DNA from 3 places in the Ectobacillus sp. genome. Region 2 is predicted to be linked to each of the others. Evidence: riboswitches for the same ligand, from Rfam matches in the RefSeq annotation. Region 2 holds a riboswitch; each other region holds the start of a gene.

Evidence for each region. A riboswitch is a leader RNA that binds a small molecule or an ion and turns the genes downstream of it on or off. The one in region 2 is predicted to bind S-adenosylmethionine.
Region 1: another riboswitch for S-adenosylmethionine. It lies ahead of AC11ZT_RS09780 (alpha/beta hydrolase); the one in region 2 lies ahead of AC11ZT_RS13190 (methionine ABC transporter ATP-binding protein).
Region 3: another riboswitch for S-adenosylmethionine. It lies ahead of AC11ZT_RS01350 (bifunctional homocysteine S-methyltransferase/methylenetetrahydrofolate reductase); the one in region 2 lies ahead of AC11ZT_RS13190 (methionine ABC transporter ATP-binding protein).

What each region holds. Positions count from the first base shown of each region.
Region 1 is NZ_JBXKMX010000213.1:156-3,414, reverse strand. It holds gene AC11ZT_RS09785 (GNAT family N-acetyltransferase) at 1-1,245, opposite strand, end outside; SAM riboswitch class I at 1,508-1,610, shown strand; gene AC11ZT_RS09780 (alpha/beta hydrolase) at 1,678-2,439, shown strand; gene AC11ZT_RS09775 (GTP pyrophosphokinase) at 2,476-3,162, opposite strand.
Region 2 is NZ_JBXKMX010000289.1:4,557-7,815, forward strand. It holds gene AC11ZT_RS13175 (toprim domain-containing protein) at 63-404, shown strand; gene AC11ZT_RS13180 (thioredoxin family protein) at 419-730, shown strand; gene AC11ZT_RS13185 (hypothetical protein) at 822-1,166, shown strand; SAM riboswitch class I at 1,291-1,401, shown strand; gene AC11ZT_RS13190 (methionine ABC transporter ATP-binding protein) at 1,492-2,517, shown strand; gene AC11ZT_RS13195 (methionine ABC transporter permease) at 2,510-3,175, shown strand; gene metQ (methionine ABC transporter substrate-binding lipoprotein MetQ) at 3,237-3,259, shown strand, end outside.
Region 3 is NZ_JBXKMX010000034.1:10-3,268, forward strand. It holds partial or broken gene AC11ZT_RS01350 (bifunctional homocysteine S-methyltransferase/methylenetetrahydrofolate reductase) at 1-1,610, opposite strand, end outside; SAM riboswitch class I at 1,683-1,791, opposite strand; SAM riboswitch class I at 2,001-2,112, shown strand; gene AC11ZT_RS01355 (methionine biosynthesis PLP-dependent protein) at 2,177-3,259, shown strand, end outside.

The DNA.
Region 1 (3,259 bases), on a different contig from region 2:
GTACCGAACACGTAAATATCCTTGGCGATCTTCTGTGCAAAATGGGGTAAAAATAATTCGTGCCCCCCTGTCTGATGCAATCCGTGCAAGCTCTGGAAATTCAATATCATAGCAAATTTGGATCGCAATTTTCCCGCAATCTGTATCGAATACTTTTACTTCATCCCCTTCACTAATTCCCCACCATTTTGTTTCATTAGGTGTTACATGTAGCTTATATTGCTTTTCAATGGTTCCATTTCGGCGGAATAAATAGGCAATGTTATATATTTTTCCATCCTCTTCGACAAAATGAGAGCCTCCGATAATATTAACATTGTATTTTACAGCTAAATCTGTAAACAAACTGATATAGCTCTCCGTATACTCTGTTATTCGCTGTACCGCTAGGCTCGGCGCCTTCTCATGCATAAATGACATCAACTGTGTCGTGAAAATTTCTGGAAAGACGGCAAAGTCAGAGCCTGCATCCGATGCAACACCGGTATAATACTCCACTTGCGTTGCAAATTCATCAAAGGAATGAATTTGCTTCATCATATACTGCACTGCACAAATCCGAACAGGAAACGATGTTTTATAATAACGTTTCGTATTTGGTTGATAATCTACATTGTTCCATTCCATCAAGGTAGCATACTGCTTCGATGCTTTATCGTCAGGCAAGTATCCCGGATTAATCCGCATTAACATAAAGCCATTTAATGCTTGAAACGATAAAACCGGATCGTATATTTTATGCAAAATAACTTCATCGACATATTCTCTTGGAGATAATGTATCCGAGTATTTATGATAATTAGGAATTCGTCCCCCAATAATAATACTCTTTAAATTAAGGCGGCGAGCTAAATCCTTACGTGCTTCATACAACCGATACCCAATTTTCATGCGCCGGTAACCAGGATGTACCATAACCTCAATTCCATACATATTGTAGCCATCCGGATTATGATTCGTTATATACCCATTATCTGTAATATCATCCCATGTGTGACGATCATCGTATTCATCAAAGTTAATAAGCAAGCTAGAGCAAGAACCAATAATCTCCCCCTCAAACTCTGCACAAAATTGGCCTTCCTGGAAATGCTCCAAGTGACTCTCTAATTGCGCCCGTGTCCATGGTTCCATACCAGGAAAGCAGGAAGCCTGCATAGCAATAATACTATCGATATCCCGATACTCAATATTTCGAATTAAAATCTTCTTCTCAAACTTTTTTAAATCTAACTGATCAGACATACTATGAACTCCTTTTTATTCCGTTCTCTTTCATATAAATAATTTTTACACTTAGTAGTATACCTCATTTTACCTGTTATGATTTTGTAAGTCATTTTATATGGAAACAATGATACCGTGAAACCCCGCTCAGCGAAAGGTGAACGACCTCATTAATACGAGATAAAATCACTTTATATGCCCCTATCCGATGTTGACTTTACTACCATGAAATGATAGGATAATAAAAACAAACTAAACCGATTGGAATTAAAAACTTTATACATTATCAAGAGTGAACGAGAGATCTGGCTTGATGACTTCACAGCAACCTACCCTAGGAAAGGTGCTTCTACCACCAAAGCTACTGCTTTGGTTGATAAAATGATGCATCTCTTTTTGCAACCAAACGCAGAGAGAGTTTTTTATTTTATTAAAAAGGAGACATGCACATTGAAGAAACCCTATTCTATATTACCTGGAGCAAAACCGTTTTTCTTTAAAGGCAATGATATTGGCATTTTAGTTTCGCACGGATTTAATGGTACACCGCAAAGCATGCGATATGTAGGCGAAAGGCTTGCAGAAAAGGGATATACAGTGTTAGGCGTTCGGCTCGAGGGACACGGTACACATTATAAAGATTTAGAGCGATGTTACTATGAGGACTGGATTAGAAGCCTGGAAGAAGGATATAAACAACTTGCAGCACATTGTAAATATATTTATGTAGTTGGACAATCCATGGGCGCAACGCTTGCTCTCACACTAGCTCACTCCTATCCATGCGCTGGTGTAATTACGATCAATGCCGCTTTTTCAGTCCCTTGCTATGAAAAATATGAAGCAACGGATTCTCCAAGATATATTGAGGAATCTGCTCCTGATATAAAAGACTCTTCCGTGCATGAAATCGTTTATGATACTGTTCCTGTTGCATCCATCCGACAGCTTCTTCGCTTGATTCCATTTGCAAAAGCGAGACTGTCATCGATTCATTGCCCCGTCTTGCTTTTGCATTCACAAGAAGATCATGTCGTACCTGCCAATTCTGCACATCACCTATACGATGCCATCGGCTCTACTCAAAAACATGTAATACCTTTAACAAATTCCTATCATGTTGCCTCCATGGATTTCGATAAAGATAAAATTGTAAGCTCCTGTACACAATTTATTGAAAGAAAATCAAGCCACCTTACACCCACTGTCTAAAAAAACGAGCATCGGATGAATCCGATGCTCGTTTTTCTACATAAGACGAAGAAGAGAACCCTCGTTGACTTTCTTCTTAGACGTATCTTTCCGACCTTTATCTTTTATTTTATCCATTTCCTCTTTAAGTCGTTTCATTTTCGCATCCAAATATTGAATCATTTCTGCGGTCTCTTTTAATTGGTCAGTCAAATGTTTCGGAACTGTCTGATCAAACTTGTAATAAATCTTATGCTCAAGGCTTGCCCAGAAGTCCATCGCTACGGTTCGAATTTGAATTTCCACCTTCACATGCTCGGTTCGTGTAGAAAGAAAGACTGGCACTTCCACAATTAGATGTAGACTCTGATAACCGTTTGGCTTCGGTTTTTGAATATAATCTTTTACACGTAACACTTTAATATCATCTTGACTTTGAATAATATCATAAATTTTATAAATATCGGAAACAAAGGAACACGTAACACGAAAACCAGCGATATCATGAATGTGCTCTTTAGCATTCTCCACTGTAATATCAAGCCCCTTACGTTCTAGCTTACTTACAATACTTTCAGGGCTTTTAATTCTTGATTTAATATGTTCGATTGGATTGTGCTGATGTACAAATTGAAATTCTTCATTTAAAATCGTTAATTTCGTATCCATTTCATCTAACGCAAATTTATATACAAATAAAAAATTTGTCCATTCTGCAATTTGTGCTTGAATCATCTGTTGCATAACAGAAACCACCTTTTTCTTCTGTTTTCTAATACTCTTTTACTTTATCAGACCTAAGTGAACTTTGCATGAAATCTATATGAATAGTTCATGACAA
Region 2 (3,259 bases):
TGAAAAGAAAGAATATACTATATACAATTGTACTACAGTCCAAATTAGTCAGGTGATGCTACGTGAAAGAAGTAGAAAAAGTGATTATTGTGGAAGGTAAATCAGATAAACAAAAAATCGCATCCATTATTAAAGAACCGGTAGAAATCGTCTGTACAAATGGAACGATTAGTTTAACAAAGCTTGATGAATTAATAGATGAATTTCATGATAAAGAAGTCTATATTCTTGTCGATTCAGATGACTCAGGAGATAAATTGCGAAAACAATTTATGCGAGAATTTCCACAGGCAGAGCATTTATATGTGGATCGGTCGTATCGGGAAGTTGCAACCGCACCTATGTCCCATCTTGCAACAGTATTAGTAGGAGCAAATATCGACATTTATACGGAATATTTATAGTAGGGATGATATGGATGGAAGACTGGACAGCTAATGAAGTAACAGAACGTATTGAACAAGATGAGCGAACAATCTTATATGTATATACGCCTTTATGCGGGACGTGTCAGCTTGCCAATAAGATGCTAACCGTTGTAGAAGCGGCATTGCCAACACTACGTATAGGAAAAATAAATTTAAACTATTCACCAGATCTTGCGATTAAATATGAAATTGAAAGTGTTCCATCTTTGTTAATTTTTCAAAATGGACAGTTGCAAAAAAGGGTGTATGCATTTCAATCGGTAGAATATTTATATTATGAGTTGAAGACGCTGGTAGACTAGGCGACATATATTGTCGCCTCGACATATTTCTCGGGAAATAGAAAGAAATTTACAGGAACCGCTATAACCAAAGATTGCGGGAGTGACTCTAATGAAACTCTATTCATCGTTACAATTATTCGTAAAATATGCAAATGAACAACAATTTCTTGAACCTCTCCTTCCTTCTCAGCAATGCAGCGTAACGCTTCACTATGAGCAGGAACGTTATAATCTTCACATTTCTAAGAATGGTGCTTCTATAGGAAAGGAAGAAACTTCCACTAATACATTACATATTCAAACAGAACAAGATCTTCAGTCCTTACTGACGGGAGAAATTCCCTTGCAGCGTTTACTTCGAAGACAGGGGATTGTGTATGCTGGTTCCCTCCGTACCTTGCTTTTAGTAGAGTCGATATTCTTCATTTGCAGGCAGCAGGATCGTAAAATCTAAATAAGTAGTAATCCGATTGAATCACTTATTTTTGTTGACATTCCGTTATAAGATTGATAGAATATAAAAAGTATAATCATAAAACTTTATAACAATACGAAATCAGACGTAACAATCTGGTTTTCTCTTATTTAGAGAGGTGGAGGGACTGTGCCCTGTGAAACCCGGCAACCGTCAGCTTAGTGTTGAAATGGTGCCAATTCCTGCAAAGCATGTATGCTTTGAGAGATGAGAGAGAGGATATAGAATGATACAACCCTTTCTGCTCATTTACGTAGATAGGGTTTTTTGTTTTGTTAAGACAGCTTAGGGGAGGAAAACACGGATGATTCAATTAGAGCAAGTACAAAAGCTGTATCGTACAAAAACCGGTACGATCACTGCCGTGCAGGACGTTAACCTTGAAATTGAACAAGGTGAAATCTTCGGTGTGATTGGTTATAGCGGAGCGGGAAAAAGTTCATTGATTCGTATGTTAAATCAACTTGAACAACCTACTGCAGGAAAAATTACGATTGCAGGACGGATTATATCAGCAATTAAAGGTAAAGAATTGAGAATTGCACGTAGAGAAATCGGAATGATTTTCCAACATTTTAATTTGCTTTGGTCCAGGACGGTGTATGAAAATATTGCTTTTCCCTTGGAAATAGCAGGAGTTGGCAAAGAAGAACGAAAAGAACGCGTAAATGAATTAATTCAGCTTGTTGGTCTCCAAGGACGTGAGGATGCTTATCCTGCTCAGCTAAGCGGCGGTCAAAAGCAAAGAGTGGGGATAGCGCGTGCTTTAGCTAATAATCCGAAAGTATTACTGTGCGATGAAGCGACTTCGGCATTGGATCCGGAGACGACGGATCAAATCTTAAATCTACTTCTTGACATTAATAAACGGTTAGGACTGACGATTGTATTAATTACACATGAAATGCATGTTATTCAAAAAATTTGCAACCGCGTTGCAGTAATGGATGCAGGCTCTATTGTAGAGATTGGCGATGTGCTAGATGTGTTCCGCAATCCGAAGCAAGAAATTACGAAGCGATTTGTATCACAAATTACGGATGCTGAAGGTGCAGAAGATACAATCGATGACTTAGTAGAAAAGTATCCTGCTGGTGTCGTCGTTCGCTTGCAATTTGTACGAGATGCGATTCAAAAGCCATTTATTACAGAACTTATTCGTAACACCATTGTCGACGTGAGCATTTTACAAGGAAAGATTTCTCCAACATCGAACGGCTCGTACGGAAATGTAGTCGTTCATCTCAACGGGTCACCAGAAGATATTGAAAAGGCACTTGCCTTTATTACACAGCAAGAGGTTGAAATGGAGGTGATTGCTCATGCTTAGTCTTTTTCCAAATGTAGATTGGGGCGACATGTGGCAAGCAATCGAAGAAACCCTATACATGACAGCTATTTCAACAGTGGCAACATTTGTATTGGGACTTTTACTTGGATTGCTACTATTTATGACAGCAAAGGACAACCTATGGGAAAACAAAGGGATTCACACAATTGTAGGGGCCTTCGTAAATATCTTTCGTTCTATACCCTTTATCATTCTCATTATTCTACTCATACCTTTTACGAAAATAATAGTAGGTACCATGCTAGGTGCAGAAGCTGCATTACCCGCTTTAATTATTGGGGCTGCACCGTTTTACGGGCGTATGGTAGAAATTGCTCTTCGTGAAATTGACAAAGGAGTCATTGAAGCATCGAAGGCGATGGGAGCAAAAACAAGTACAATTATTTTGAAAGTACTCATTCCTGAATCCTTACCAGCATTGGTATCAGGTATTACTGTTACAACAATTGCCCTTGTTGGATATACCGCAATGGCTGGTGTCGTTGGGGCAGGAGGACTGGGTACGTTAGCATTTTTAGACGGCTTCCAACGTTCCCATAATGATGTAACTTTTGTAGCAACTATATGTATACTCATTCTTGTATTCATCATTCAATTCATTGGGGATCAGATTATAACTCGCATTGATAAACGGTAATTGGCAATGGTGATTTCATCCGCTATTGCTTCTATATAAAAAATAAAGGGGATTATCAAGTATGAAAAAAACAGTATTTGCAGT
Region 3 (3,259 bases), on a different contig from region 2:
ACTTCATAGTGAAGAAAGTCGGCATTGCGTTTACTAACGAGAGGCATAATTCCGATAAAAATAGGGGTTGAAAAGTCTTTAACTGCCTCATATGTTTTCACTAACACTTCTTTATCAAAAATAGGTTGTGTTAAAAAATAATCTGCGCCTGCCTCGATTTTCTTCTCCATTCTTCGAACTGCTGCATCGAAGTGACGAACATTTGGATTAAAAGCCGCACCTATAGAAAATGATGTTGGCACACCAATAGATTTTCCTAGTGGAGATCGACCAGCATTTAATTCCTTTATCATTCGAATTAACTCGAATGAGGATACGTCAAATACAGATGTAGCACCCGGAAAATCGCCTACTCTAGCTGGATCCCCTGTTAAAGCTAATACTTCGTGGATTCCTAAAGAAGACAACCCTAGCAAATGCGAATGCAATCCAATTAAATTATGATCACGGCATGTTAAATGGGCCAGAACAGGAATATCATATCGCCGCAAAAGCGCTCCCATTGCCATATTTGAAATACGCGGACTTGCTAGGGAATTATCAGCAAGCGTAATTGCATCTGCTCCCGCATGCTTTAGCGCCTTTGCACCTTCAAAAAAGCGTTGCGTTACCAATTGCTTCGGCGGATCTAACTCTACAATAACGGTAGTTTCAAGTTTCGCCTTTTCTGACAAACTAGAATTGGTTGCTAGAACTGGCTGCGTAACAACAATAGGTGTGGGCCGAACTTTAATCTGTTTCTCATATATTGGCGATTGCCCATCCAATGCATGTCTCATTGCACGAATATGCTCTGGAGTCGTACCACAGCAACCACCAAGAAGACGAACTCCTTGCTCAATAAACCCTTTTGCCATATGTTCAAAATAATCTGCCGTTCCTTCGTACACATACTTTCCGTCATCATACTTTGGTAACCCAGCATTCGGATATGCGGATAAAAATCCTTCCTTTGGCAATGACACGGTTTCTAATGATTCAATCATGCGAAGCGGTCCCAGATGACAATTTAATCCTACAACATCAGCGCCCCTTTGTTGCAATTCAAGCAGTACTTGTTCAATATATCGACCGCTTTGCGTAAGGCCTGCTTCATGTAACGCAACTTGCGCCACAATAGGAAGATCTGTAGCCTTACGTAATACTCCAAGTGCATGGTAGAGCTCTATTTCATCATAAAATGTCTCCAGAAGAAGTCCATCTACCCCTTCTTCAAGTAATGTATTAGCTTGCTCCATAAGCATAAATTCTCGTTCAACCTCAGTCGTCATAACTGATCCAATATGTTTCATACCACCGATTGTGCCGAGTACAACTGTATTCGAATCAGCTGCTGTTCGAGCATTTCGAACCGCTGCACGATTAATTTGCTTCACATTATTTTCTAAGCCATACATCCGAAGTTTTCCTTCATTTGCCCCATACGTATGAGTTTGAATTACATCTGCTCCCGCTTCTACATAAAGCCTATGAATTCCACTAATTCGATCAGGCTCAGTTATATTTAACTCTTCAAAGCAGCTTTGTAAACCGTATGAATGGAGCATCGTCCCCATTGCCCCGTCCCCTATTAATATTCCTTGCCCTAGTCTCTCTTTTAAGTTGCCCATTTGCCACGCTCCTTATAGTCAAACCAAACAACCCCCACTTCCAATAAAAGAAGAGGGGGACATTTTTTCCTCCTCTTATCACGCAAAACCATCGTTTTGCAGGTTGTAGCACCGTTTCAAACACCTGTTTGAAGGTTGCCGGGCTTCATAGGGCCTATCCCTCCACCACTCTCGATAAGAGTTTCACCATTACCAGATCGTAAATATACAATTTTCCACTAATTTAGCATGGGTTACTCCAAAACGTCAATATATTTTCAGAAAAAAATGAATAATTTATTATTTTCGCACGTAATAATCCTTACTAATTCTTTCGAATAATCAAAAAATGTTTGCTTTTCTCTTGATATTGATATACTTTATTAGAAAGACTTCATACAATTCCATATATTCTTATCGAGAGAGGTAGAGGGACTGGCCCATTGACACCTCAGCAACCATTAACTTTGATGTTAACAAGGTGCTAATTCCAGCAGATTCATTTGAATTTGACAGATAAGAAGAAGTGCTGTTACTAAAACCTTCTTCTTATAGAAGGTTTTTTATTTTAATTAGGAGGGATTACTATGAAATTTATAGAGACAAAGCTCGCTCAAATTGGAAATAGAAGTGAGGACGTAACCGGAACCGTCAATCCTCCCGTATACTTTTCAACCGCCTATCGTCACGAAGGCATTGGACAATCAAGTGGCTATGATTATATTCGTACAGGTAATCCTACTCGCAAAATAGTGGAAGATGCAATTGCAGAATTAGAGGAAGGGGATCAGGGCTTTGCCTGTAGCTCAGGCATGGCTGCCATTACATTGCTTCTTTCCCTATTTCAATCAGGAGATGAAATAATTGTTTCAGAAGACTTATACGGAGGAACTTTTCGCTTACTACGTGATTATGAGGCAAAGTGGAATATTCGATGTAGATACGTAAACACATTGTATCCTGCTGAAGTGCAAGCAGCTATTACTCCACAAACGAAAGCAATTTTTCTAGAAACTCCAACAAATCCACTTATGCATACTGCTGATATTGAAGCAATTGCTACGATCGCCCACGAGCATAATGTGCTGCTTATCGTTGATAATACGTTTTACACACCTATTTTACAGCAGCCTCTTCGCCTTGGTGCTGATATTGTTATTCACAGCGCTACCAAATATTTAGGTGGCCATAATGACGTACTCAGCGGCCTTATCGTCGCAAAAGGAAAAACATTATGCGAATCTCTGGCCTATTATCATAATTCCTCAGGGGCAGTGTTAAGTCCCTTCGACTCATGGCTTCTTATGCGCGGTATGAAAACATTATCTCTTCGAATGAACAAACACGAAGAAAATGCGAAGCAATTAGTATCCTACCTACAAAAAATAGATGAAGTAACCGATGTATTGTATCCAGGACGCGGAGGTATGCTTTCATTCCGTTTAGCACGGGAAGAATGGATAAATCCATTCTTGCAAGCACTCTCCCTTATTACATTTGCTGAAAGTCTTGGTGGAGTGGAAAGCTTAATCACTTATCCTGCTACACAAACGCATGCTGATATTCCTGTTGAAATTCGAACACAACGGGGAATTTGTAACCGTCTATTACGTTTTTCAGTAGGAATTGAACATATCACCGATTTAATGACAGATCTAGAAAGAGCATTC